4 regions of the Staphylococcus sp. Z5-21 genome follow, and region 1 is predicted to be linked to each of the others. Evidence: riboswitches for the same ligand, from Rfam matches in the RefSeq annotation. Region 1 holds a riboswitch; each other region holds the start of a gene.
The links. A riboswitch is a leader RNA that binds a small molecule or an ion and turns the genes downstream of it on or off. The one in region 1 is predicted to bind S-adenosylmethionine.
Positions count from the first base shown of each region.

Region 2: another riboswitch for S-adenosylmethionine. It lies ahead of metK (methionine adenosyltransferase); the one in region 1 lies ahead of M1D64_RS02920 (Na+/H+ antiporter NhaC family protein).
Region 3: another riboswitch for S-adenosylmethionine. It lies ahead of M1D64_RS01260 (MetQ/NlpA family ABC transporter substrate-binding protein); the one in region 1 lies ahead of M1D64_RS02920 (Na+/H+ antiporter NhaC family protein).
Region 4: another riboswitch for S-adenosylmethionine. It lies ahead of M1D64_RS01475 (aminotransferase class I/II-fold pyridoxal phosphate-dependent enzyme); the one in region 1 lies ahead of M1D64_RS02920 (Na+/H+ antiporter NhaC family protein).

Region 1 is NZ_CP096462.1:629,255-632,472, forward strand. Features, by position in the region: gene M1D64_RS02910 (SDR family oxidoreductase) at 1-779, shown strand, start outside; gene M1D64_RS02915 (flavin reductase family protein) at 983-1,594, shown strand; SAM riboswitch class I at 1,725-1,825, shown strand; gene M1D64_RS02920 (Na+/H+ antiporter NhaC family protein) at 1,941-3,218, shown strand, end outside.
Region 2 is NZ_CP096462.1:1,021,146-1,024,363, forward strand. Features, by position in the region: gene pckA (phosphoenolpyruvate carboxykinase (ATP)) at 1-1,538, opposite strand, end outside; SAM riboswitch class I at 1,705-1,816, shown strand; gene metK (methionine adenosyltransferase) at 1,927-3,123, shown strand.
Region 3 is NZ_CP096462.1:280,070-283,287, reverse strand. Features, by position in the region: gene M1D64_RS01265 (L-lactate dehydrogenase) at 1-870, opposite strand, end outside; gene M1D64_RS01260 (MetQ/NlpA family ABC transporter substrate-binding protein) at 914-1,732, opposite strand; SAM riboswitch class I at 1,822-1,928, opposite strand; gene M1D64_RS01255 (CPBP family intramembrane glutamic endopeptidase) at 2,074-2,829, opposite strand; gene panE (2-dehydropantoate 2-reductase) at 3,043-3,218, shown strand, end outside.
Region 4 is NZ_CP096462.1:320,629-323,846, reverse strand. Features, by position in the region: gene M1D64_RS01480 (D-lactate dehydrogenase) at 1-630, opposite strand, end outside; gene M1D64_RS01475 (aminotransferase class I/II-fold pyridoxal phosphate-dependent enzyme) at 656-1,813, opposite strand; SAM riboswitch class I at 1,870-1,978, opposite strand; gene M1D64_RS01470 (aggregation-promoting factor C-terminal-like domain-containing protein) at 2,240-2,986, opposite strand.

The DNA.
Region 1 (3,218 bases):
GTGGTGAAACATCCTATACTGGTTATGGTCGTTTAAATGATTATAAAATGTTAGTTACTGGTGGAGACTCAGCTATAGGCAGAGCAGCAGCTATTGCTTACGCTAAGGAAGGCGCTGATGTAGCAATTAATTATCTTCCAGCAGAACAACAAGATGCAGAAGAAGTACAACAAGTCATTGAAGCAGCAGGAAGAAAAGCTGTCTTAATTCCAGGTGACATTAGAGATGAACAATTTAATTACGATTTAGTTGAAACAGCTTACAACGAACTTGGCGGGTTAGACAATGTAACCATTGTCGCCGGTCATCAACAATATAGAGAAAGCATAAAAGGTTTTGACACAGCTTCGTTTTCAGAAACATTTGAGACGAATGTTTATCCAATATTTTGGACAGTTCAAAAAGCAGTAGATTATTTACAAGCTGGTGCAACCATTACGCTGACCTCTTCAGTTCAAGGTTACAATCCAAGCCCAATTTTACATGATTATGCTGCTTCAAAAGCTGCGATTATTTCATTAACGAAAAGTCTATCCGAAGAACTCGGTGCGAAAGGCATTCGTGTGAATTGTGTTGCGCCAGGACCATTTTGGTCACCATTACAAATTTCTGGTGGTCAACCGCAATCTAAAATTCCGAGCTTTGGACAAAAGGAAGTCTTGGGCAGAGCAGGTCAACCTGTAGAATTATCAGGCACATATGTACACTTGGCAGCTGAAGAATCCAGTTATACAACAGGTCAAGTATATGGTGTGACAGGTGGTACTCAGTTAGACTAGGTTATATGAAACGTCACAGCTAATGTGGAGATGATTCAATCACATTAAAGTTGTATCATCTAAACCCTGTGACTTCTAGCTTGATAAGCGAATATTACAATGAGTCATATAGCCGACGTTATATGGGCGAGATTGAGAAATCAAATTCAATGTTTGGTTTCTGTCTCGCTTTTTTATTATTTTTAAAAGGAGTATAAATGTGGATGAAACAATATAACGCAAACACATTAACGAAACAACAGAATTATAAATTACTAAGTGGTAGTGTTATTCCAAGACCAGTTGCATTTGTGACAACACAGGATAAAGATGGGAATTTAAATGCTGCACCGTTCAGTTTTTTTAATGTTGTATGCAGCGCACCTCCTATGATTATGATTTCTACTGCACGTTCACAAGGAAAGCGCAAAGATACATCGTTAAATATTGAAGAAACAGGCTCATTTGTAGTTCATATTACAGATGAAATGACTGTAGAACAAATAAATAAAACGGCTGCACCTATAGACAGAACACTAAATGAATTAGAAAGAACGCAGTTGACATGTGTGAAATCAGAAGTCGTGCCTGTACCAGGTGTGGAACAAGCCAAAATTCGAATGGAATGCAAACTAAATCAAATCGTTACATTAGGCGATGCTCAAGAAGGATCAGATTTAATCATTGGTGAGGTTGTGATGTATCACATTGATGAGGCAGTTTACTTTGATGATAGTAAAATAGATGCACAAGCATTAGCGCCTGTGGCACGTTTAGCTGGAAATGATTATGCTGCATTAGGACAATCATTTACGATTAATCGACCAACAGAGTAATTTATAAATGATAAGACTGAAGTCATTAGCTCATCAGCTAATTGTTAAGATTTGTTAAAGTTTAAGCAAGAATTTAAAACAGTAATTGACGAAACTAATTTAATATTGTACTGTGAAAAATAAATTAAATAACTTATCAAGAGAAGTGGAGGGACTGGCCTGTGGATACTTCGGCAACATGATTATGCGTGTGCCAATTCCAGTAGCATCATTTATGCTAGAAGATAAGAATAAATGTACAAAGTTTACTCTTTCTTCAATTGGAAAGAGTTTTTTATTTGAGTAAGTTTATTTAATGGTAGAAAAATTGATGTTCTGTTTGAACTTAAAGGAAAGTTGGTTTTGTATGGAGGAGACAAAGAAAGGTAATGCATGGGCACTGATACCTTTAATTATTTTTGTGGGTATGTTTTTAGGTGTTGGTATCATTACCGGCGATTTCACTACAATGCCCCTAAATGTTGCGATACTAGTAGCGACAATTGTGGGACTTGTATTAAATAGAAAAGAATCATTTCAAAAGAAAGTTGAAATTTTTACTAAGGGTGCAGGACATTCCAATATTATACTAATGATGCTCATTTTCTTATTAGCAGGAGCGTTTTCGCAAACAACTGAAGATATGGGTGGCGTAAAATCTACAGTGAATTTGGGACTATCTTTGATTCCTGAGAATTTAATCATTGTAGGTTTATTCGTGATATGTATGTTCGTGTCACTTTCTATGGGTACATCCGTGGGCACTGTAGCAGCTATAGCGCCTGTTGGCTTTGGACTAAGCCAAGCAACGGATGTCTCTGCAGCCATCACTATGGCGACGGTCGTAGGTGGGGCGATGTTTGGTGATAATTTATCAATGATTTCAGATACAACGATAGCTGCGGTAAGAACTCAAAAAACAAAAATGAGTGATAAGTTTAAGGTGAACATCAAAATCGTGTTACCTGGTGCCATAATTACTGTCATTGTACTTTGGTTTTTAACAAATGGAGCACAAATTGATGCATCTAAGAGCTACGATTATGATCTTATAAAAGTAGTACCTTATTTATTTGTACTCATACTCGCATTATTCGGCGTCAACGTTATTATTGTACTTATTGGCGGTATTATACTTTCGGCAATTATAGGTTTATTTTATGGTACCTTTGATTGGATTGGGTTATTAAACTCTATTTCTAAAGGGATTATTGGCATGGAGGATATTGCCATTATTGCACTATTAATTGGTGGTCTAGTGGCATTGATACAACACAATGGTGGTATTACATGGTTACTTAATTTTGTGCGTAATAGAGTGAAATCTAAGCGTGGCGCAGAACTAGGAATTGCTGGCTTAGTGAGTGTGGCCGATATTTCAACTGCTAATAATACGATTTCTATATTAATGGCAGGGCCATTAGCTAAAGACATTTCAGATGAATATGGTGTAGATCCGCGTAAATCAGCAAGTATTCTAGATATGTTTGCAAGCTGTTTCCAAGGACTATTACCGTATAGTCCACAGCTTATTGCAGCAGCAGGTGTGGCATCTATATCACCGTTTGAATTGGTACCGTATGCGATTTATCCGATGATATTAGGGATTTGTGGTCTGATTGCTATCGCCTTTAGATTGCCGAGA
Region 2 (3,218 bases), 390 kb from region 1:
TCAAAATTAGATTTAAAACGATTAATTAAATCTTGAGCTTGTGTTCTGTATGCTTCTGGCTTACTCCAAGCATTGATAGGATTGAGCAATGTTTGAGGGACATCTTCTACTTCAACAGGAATATCTAATCCGAACATATCATCTTTCACATATTCTGCATCTCTCAATTTACCTGTAATGGCTTGATTAACCATTTGTCTTGTATAATTTAGGCTAATACGACGTCCAACGCCATACTTTCCGCCAGTCCAACCCGTGTTAACTAAGTAAACATCAACGCCATGTTTATCTATTAAGTTACCTAATAAATCAGCATAAACTTTAGCGTTTAATGGTAAGAATGGGGAACCAAAACAAGTAGAGAATGATGGTTCAGGCTCAGTAACGCCTCGTTCTGTTCCAGCTAATTTAGCAGTGAAACCACTTAAAAAATGATACATCGCTTGGTCTTTGGTTAATTTTGAAATAGGTGGTAATACACCAAATGCATCTGCAGTTAAGAAAATAATTGTATTAGGATGCGCTGCTTTAGATGGTGTCACAATATTATCAATGTGGTGAATAGGGTATGCAGCTCTAGTATTTTCCGTGTATTGCTTGTCGTCAAAATCAACATCGCCTTCTTCATCAACAACAACGTTTTCTAGAATTGTTCCGTATTTAATAGCATCATAAATTTGTGGTTCTTTTTTCTGTGATAGATTAATTGCTTTTGCGTAACAGCCACCTTCGATGTTGAAGATACCGTTATTATTCCATCCATGCTCATCATCACCGATGAGTTTACGTGTAGGGTCAGCAGAAAGTGTTGTCTTTCCAGTACCTGATAAACCAAAGAATAGAGCTACGTCGCCTTTTTCGCCAACATTTGCTGAACAATGCATACTCATAATGTCATCTTTAGGTAGTAAGTAGTTCATTACGGAGAAGATTCCTTTTTTCATTTCACCAGCATATTCAGTTCCACCTATTAGGATTACTTTATGTTTAAATGATGTGATAATGAAGGTTTCTGAATTTGTACCATCTATGGATGGGTCTGCTTTGAAGTGAGGTCCAGAAATAATAGTGAAGTTTGGTTTGATTTCTTGAGCTTCTTCATTTGTACTTGGACGGATGAACATGTTTTGAGCGAACAAATTATGCCAAGCCAATTCATTAACAACAGTGAGTTTTAACTGTGAATCTTCATCGCTACCTGCATAACCGTTAAAAACATAAAGCTCATCTTTCTTATCAAGATAGTTTAATACTTTATCATATAAATTTAGAAATTTTTCTTCTTCGATAGGTTGGTTTATGTTGCCCCAATCGATGTCATCTCTATAAGATGGCTCAGTGACAATAAACTTATCTTTTGGTGAACGACCAGTATATTTACCAGTTTTTGCATTGATGGCGCCTAATTCCGTTAGTTCGCCTTCATTATTTTCTAAAATTTTATTATACAACTGAGTTGTAGATAATTGAAATAATGAAGATTGCTTGTCTAAAATGCTTTCAATTTTGCTTGTATAAGTGTATGTATCTACCGCCATACTTGATCCCTCCACGCTATTTAGTTGATGTAAGCCTTTACAATTACAGAGTATAACATATATAGATTAATAGTCCACACCAATTTCAAAGGAATTTTAAATAAATATTAATAAATGTAAAATTGACATTATATGTTAGATTAGGTACTATATAGATTAACGGATTCTCTTATCCTGAGTGGCGGAGGGACATGGACCCAATGAAGCCCAGCAACCTCTTCTTAATTGAAGAAAGGTGCCAAACCGTTTGCAGACAAATAGCGTCTGAACGATAAGAGCGAATGGACGTATAAAGGGCCTTCTCTCTATTTACTATAGTGTAGAAGGCCTTTTTTAATGAGCTCAACAGAGAGAGAATTTTCGTAATTTAAAACTAAAGGAGCAAATTATGACATATAATAAAAGATTGTTTACTTCAGAATCTGTAACAGAAGGGCATCCGGACAAGATTGCTGACCAAGTATCGGATGCGATTTTAGATGAAATTTTAAAAGATGACCCAAATGCACGTGTGGCTTGTGAAACGACTGTAACCACAGGTATGGCTTTAATTTCAGGAGAAATTTCAACAACAACTTATGTTGATATACCAAAAGTAGTTAGAGAAACAATTAAAGAAATAGGTTACACACGTGCGAAATTCGGTTATGACAGCCAAACGATGGCTGTATTAACAGCAATTGACGAACAATCTTCTGACATCGCACAAGGTGTAGATACAGCTTTAGAATATCGCGACGAAGCTTCTGAAGCGGAAATTGAAGCTACGGGTGCAGGAGATCAAGGCTTGATGTTTGGTTATGCAACTAATGAAACAGATACGTATATGCCGTTACCCATTTTCTTATCACATCAGTTAGCTAAACGCTTATCTGACGTACGTAAAGATGAAATTTTAAAATACTTGCGTCCTGATGGAAAGGTTCAAGTGACAGTTGAATATGATGAACAAGATAAACCAGTTCGAATAGATACTATTGTTTTATCTACGCAACATGCTGAAGATATTGAATTGGATCAAATTAAAGATGATATTAAAACACACGTTATTTATCCAACAGTGCCAGAGTCATTATTAGATGAACAGACGAAATTTTATATTAACCCAACTGGTAGATTTGTAATCGGCGGTCCTCAAGGAGATGCAGGACTAACAGGTCGAAAAATCATCGTGGACACATATGGTGGATATGCACGTCATGGTGGTGGATGCTTCAGTGGTAAGGATCCAACTAAAGTTGACCGCTCAGCTGCATATGCTGCACGTTATGTAGCTAAAAATATTGTTGCAGCTCAATTGGCTGAAAAATGTGAAGTACAATTAGCGTATGCGATTGGTGTTGCTGAACCGGTTTCAATTTCAATAGATACATTTGGTACTGGTAAAGTCAGTGAATATGAATTAGTAGAAGCTGTAAGAAAACATTTTGATTTAAGACCTGCCGGAATTATTAAAATGCTTGATTTAAAACATCCAATTTATAAACAAACAGCTGCATATGGTCATTTTGGACGTACTGATGTGCTATTACCATGGGAAAAATTAGATAAAGTTAACTTATTAAAAGATAGTGTCAAAGCTTAAACTGAGACAAAATGTTTAAATTTTAAACTTTACTATCGAATACGATGTGCATATCTATTATAATTAAGTTACTGAACACATAAAGGAGCGTTTTT
Region 3 (3,218 bases), 350 kb from region 1:
TTCTTCTTTGTCTAATGTTATCGCAAATCTTTGAACAATACCCTTTTTATCTATTAATGTTGGTAAACTAAATGCACCATCTTCTAAGCCATATTCTGCACTCAGGGAAGTCAATGGTGTAATTGTTCTCTGATCCAATGCAATGGACTGTATCAAAAATGATGTCACTTTTGATATCGCTGCGTTGGTCCACCCTTTTTGATAAAAAACATCCATCGACACTTCGTTGATAATGGACGAGATGTGTGACTTATCAATTGCTGGACGATCACTTAATGCCTCAAATTCCGATAGTTCCATACCATGAATATGCACTTTACTCCACACGGGGATTGCATGTTGACCATGTTCCCCAATGACAAAAGCTTCCACATTATTTGGATCAATTTGATAATGATCGGCTATAATTGTTTTAAATCTTGATGTCTCTAGAGCCGTACCCGTACCAATAATTTTATGGGCTGGGTAATCTATTTGATTTGCAAAGTAAACCATAGAATCTACAGGATTAGATATCAGAATCACAACCGCCTCTTGCGTCACTTCAGCTATTTGGGACATTATGCCCTTAATGATGTCGTGATTTCCTTGCGCTAATAAAGTACGGTCACCATTATTTTTATCGGTTGCTTCACTCGCAGCTATGACGATAAAGTCTGCATCCGTTAAGTCTTGATAGACACCGCTACGAATCTTGATATGTGCAGTATTTATCAGTCCTTGCGAGTGACTATGGTCAAGTGCTTCACCACTTGCCACGTCCGCTCTATCATCAATTAAAATAATCTCTGAAAACAAATTCAGTTGCTGTACATCTGTAAGTACTTGCGTACCCACTTTTCCTAAACCAATAATACCTAGCTTAGACATAATCGAATCACCTTCCTCTTCAATCTATATATTACATGATTATTTATTTTTCATACGGAATAACATCTTGTCCATATTTATCAGTTATAAATTTCTTCATCTCTTTAGATTGTAAAACTTTCATAAGTTCTTTGAATTTTTTATCGTTTTTATGTCCTTCTTGTACGGCAACAATATTCGCAAATGGTGATGATTTTCCTTCTATAGCAATTGCATCTTTATGTGGTGTTAGACCATTATCAATCGCATAATTAGAATTCATTATCACTGCTGCGCCTTCTTTACTATTATAAGTTTTAGGTAAGAATTCCGCACCTTGCTTGTTATTAAATTTCAAATCTTTTTTATTTTCTACAATGTCATCAAACTTAGCATCTTCAATACTGACACCTTTTTTAATTTTGATTAAGCCTTTATCAACAAAGAATGACAAGAAACGACCTTCTTCAGCAGGATTGTTTGATACATAAATGGTAGAACCTTTAGGGATATCTTTAATGTCTTTATATTTTTTACTATAAACGCCCATCGGTGTCGTGAACACTTTCCCGGCTTCTTCTATTTTATAATTATGGTCTTTCTTTTCTGCTTTAAGATACGGTGTATGTTGAAATGCATTCGCATCAACATCTCCTTTATCTAATAATTTATTAGGAACCTTATAATCATTAACTGTTTTTATTTTTAAATCATAGCCTTTCTTTTTCATTTCTTCTTTTGCATGTTCAAGTACGACGCCATGGGGGGCTGGCGAAGCAGCAATCGTAATTTCCTTATCCTCTTTTTCACCATTCGATTTACCACATGCTGCTAGTATAATCGTTAACACAAACAATGAACCTAAAATAAACCATTTTCTCATAATACTTTCACTCCTTAAAAATTTGTTTCAACGTACTTATATGTATAAAAAAACTTTCTCTTAATAAATCAAGAGAAAGTTTGCACTTTCTCTCATCTCCAAAAGTTAAATAACTTTTTGTGACTTAGCACCATTTCGAAAAATCGACGGTTGCTGGGTTTCATCGGGCACATCCCTCCACCACTCTTGATAAGAGTCAATCATATGTATGTTTAGTGGTTTAATCCTAGCATTATGCTCAAGATTAGTCAATGAGTTTTTAGAAAATTCTAAACACTAACACGATAAAATATACCTGTCCTTCACAAAGAAGACAGGTATATCACTAAGAATTATGTAAATTACATGATAATCATGAAAATATACGCTAATAAATTATTCAAAGCATGTAACGCAATGGCTACAGCTAAACTACGCTGCGATTTCATATATACATATACAATACCAACTGCTATGGCAAGATACATCACAATTTCTAATGGAGATTTAGCTTCTGTTACATGTAAAGATGCAAACACAATAATTGAAATAACAGACATAACATAGAAATTTAATTTCTTTCCTAATTCGCCAATAATTAAATGTCTAAATAAAAATTCTTCTGTCATTGGTGCAATAATTACAATTGAGAAAAAAGCTAATATGGTTGATACAGGCGTAGCAAACATTTCCTCCACCATTTTGTCATTTTGTGTTTCTTCAAATTTCCAATGTTCTGGTGCGAATGCATTTACTAAATATGGATAAATTTCTTTAAACACTATAATAACGATAAATGTAATGACAATGAGTTTCCAGTGTTGCTTAATATTTTGTAGCCCCTGTTTCCACGATTGTCTAAATGAATGTCTATGGAATAAAATCCATAACGCGAATATAATTATAAAGGCAATCATTTCCATTAATATGCCTGGCGTACCTGAAAAGTTAGCATTAAAGTTAGCGTTATTTTTCCCTTGCGTTTCATTGATTCCGATCATGATTGTTAAGATGACTATAGATAAACAAAAATTACCTATCAAATAAATAAACGGTAGTAGAAAATCTCTCCCTTGTATATCTTTCCACTGATACTTATGATCATTTTTAAACGACATTGGAACCCCTCCATGTTTGTAATTAGTGAACACTTATTACATTGCACAACCTTTATTGATTTCAAACATATATTTAAAAATAAAATATATTGTCCCAACTACATCTATTGAATTATTTGAAAATTATTTTCATATGCGTATATGCCCCTCAAATGTGGTATATATACATCAATTAACAAATCAACACACATAGCGTATAAGGAGTTGTATTCAATGCGTATATTAGTATTAGGTGCTGGCGGTATCGGAGGCTATTTTGGAGGCAGATTAGCCGAAAGCGGACAGAACGTGACATTCTTAGTAAGACCCAAACGCAAGTCATTTTTAGAAAGAAATGGATTAGCCATCCACAGTGAGCAGGGAGATTATCATTTCAATCCTCAACTCAT
Region 4 (3,218 bases), 310 kb from region 1:
AGCTGGAATATGTACTGTTACGATATCTGCATTTTGGATTGCTTCATTGATGGTACTTGCATAAGTTAAAAAGCTTCTATAATCATCATTAGGTGCAATGTCATAAGCCGTTACTTCAGCGTCAAATCCTTGCGCAAATATCTTAGCAACAATTGAACCAATGCGACCTGTTCCAATGACAGCAACTTTCAAGTCTCTAATAGAACGTGATAATATATCCGGTTGCCACCTAAAATCATATTCAGCAGTTTTTTGTTGAATGTCATTATAATTACGAACTAGATTGAGTGCTTGTGACACAGTATATTCCGCAATTGAATGTGGTGAATAAGAAGGTACATTACTAATAATCAAATTATATTTTTCCGCCAATTCAAAATCATAAATATCAAAGCCAGCACTACGTTGAGCAATTTGTTTAATCCCAAAATCATGTAATTGCTTATAAATGGTTTCGTCCAATGGTATTTGTTGCGAAATAGACACACCATCAAATCCTTTTACACGTGAGACAGTTTCACATGTTAATAAATCTTCATCTAAATCGACTTCTACTTTATGCTTATTAGACCAAGCTTCAATGAAAGCTTTATCCTCATTTCTAACGCCAAAAAGTTTTATACGCGTCATGTTAGCATCCCCTTTAAAATTAATGTTATTCATACAGATGTCTCAGAGATTGGATTCTCTCGGCAGCTACTTTCAATTGCTCATCATCAAGCGCTAATGATATACGCACATAGTTTTTACCATGTTCACCAAACGGAATACCCGGTGCAACAAGTATGGATTGCTCTTGTAATAAATAGTCAACAAATGATTCCCCGTCAAAATTTGGCGGCGTTTTTAGCCACAAGAATATACCACCTTTCATCGGTTCAAATGGAATATTTTCTTCCTTTAACTTCGCTTCAAAAGTATCCCTACGTTGTTTGAAAATATTACTTTGTTCGTCCAAGAAATCATCATAGTGATTCAATGCATAGGTCGCTGCATCTTGTAACGCACCAAACATACCCGCATGCGTGTGTGTGTGATATTTTTTCAACGCTTGAATGATATCTTTATTGCCTACTGCAAATCCAACTCTAAAACCGGACATATTATATCCTTTAGATAATGAAAATACTTCAATCGCTAAATCTTTTGCACCTTCTGTTAGTAAAATACTCGGATTTTTATGATCAAACCCAAATGCACTGTACGCAAAATCATGAACTATTTTAGTCTTTGTACCTTTAAATTGCGCTACAGCCTCATCAAATACAGCTTGTGTAGCTACTGATCCAGTAGGATTATTTGGATACGTTAAATAGACTAATCGCGTATTTTTCAATATATCCCTATCCACTTTATCCCATTGAGGCAAGTAATATGGTGGTTCTAATACGAGCGGTTGTGGATGTGCATCAGCTAATAAGACACCCGCCTTATAATCTGTATAACCTGGATCTGGTAGTAGTACATTTTCACCAGGATTAACAATACAAGATGGTAAAGCTACCAAACCATTTTTAGTTCCGTACAAAATACAGACTTCATCGTCTTTATCTAACACGACATCATATTGCCTTTGATAAAAATCTACAATCGCTTGTTTAAAAGTCTCTTTACCATGAAATGCTACATACTTTTGATTATTTGGCTCTCGCAATGCATCTGTAAAACAATCAATAATCCCTGTTGGTGTTTCTCCATCTGGTATACCTACCGCCATATTAATTAAAGGTAACGGCCCATGTTCAACAGGCTGCCCCATCGTTTTTGCAAAATAACTATCTGGTACTTGTGCTAATCTATCCGAAATCACCATCAAAGTCCTCCTAAAAAAAACTATATACCTACGAAAGTGGCATATAGTTTACATGTCACCTATCTTTCAAGTAGTGTTACTTGTTGGACGAAGCACAGTACTTCTTTACAAAGTCTGTTGCTGAAGCTTCACAGGGCCAATTCCCTCAACTTCTCTGGATAAGTTTTGCTTTTAAATTACTATTAATTTTATCAGAATATTCAAACATGTCAATGCAAAAAAAGGGAGTAGGACAGAAATCAAATTTTCTAATAGAGATTTCGTAGTCCTACCCCGGCAAGGATGACTAGGATTGAAAAAAGCTTGATATAAGTGTATTTTCAATCCAGTCATCTACTGCCTAATTGAAAAAGAACCTAAGACATTAATTTATGTCTCAGGCTCTTATATTTATACCACCAAACCGCGTGTTCAGTGCTATAAATCCTACCACCAACCGTGTGAAGCACGGAAAGATAACGCTGCGTCTACTGAACCATAACGCTGTTTAGCGTAGTTTAACATACCTTTAGTTTGATCAGCTACTGAACCAGTACCCCATGATTCTTTAGTTTGACCTAAACCTCTGTATCCAGCTGAGTTAACAGCGTTTGGATTACCACTTGATTCAGGTAAAACGATTGAATTCCACATAGCTTCTGAACCACCAGCAGCTAAGAATTGAGCTTTAACTGATCCACCAGTTGAAGCAGCTGAAGTTTGAGCAGCTTTATAAGTTTTTACTGCAGCACTTGTTTGTGCAGTTTGAACGTTTGTGTTAGATGAAGCTTTAGGCGCTTCAACAGCTGCTACTTCAGTGTTGCTTGATTGTTGTTGTGTACGAACTTCGTTAGCTGAAGTTTCGTTAGTGTGTGTAGTTGCTTGAGCAGTTACATCTTGGATAGTGTTAGAAGATGCACTTTGAGCACCTGCAGTTGTATAATTCCATGACCAAGTTTGGCCATCAGAAGTGAAAGTATATTCGTTTCCACCTAATACGAAATCATAGTTATACGCACCAGCGTGTAATGGTTTTTCATTTAATTGCTCTGGGTTGTTTTGAGCTAAGTCAGCTAAATGCGCTTGGTCGATATTTTCTTCTGATGCATGCGCTTGATTGTGATCAGCTGTTGCTGCATATCCTGTTACACCTAATGCTACTGCTAATGATGATGCTAAAATTGTTTTCTTCATAATAAAAAAAATCCTCCAATTAATTTCTTTTTAAATTAAATTATATTTTCGTTAAATTATTTATCGTATGTGCTGAAATCTTTTAAATTTAATGTCTTATCTTTTTGCCACAAATAATATACCATAAATTTCGTTCAGTTATATTACACTTCCTTAACAAAACGTTACAAATCAAATTCCACTTTGTAACATTAGGACATATTTGTTTTATTTTGTAATGCTAAATAACTAT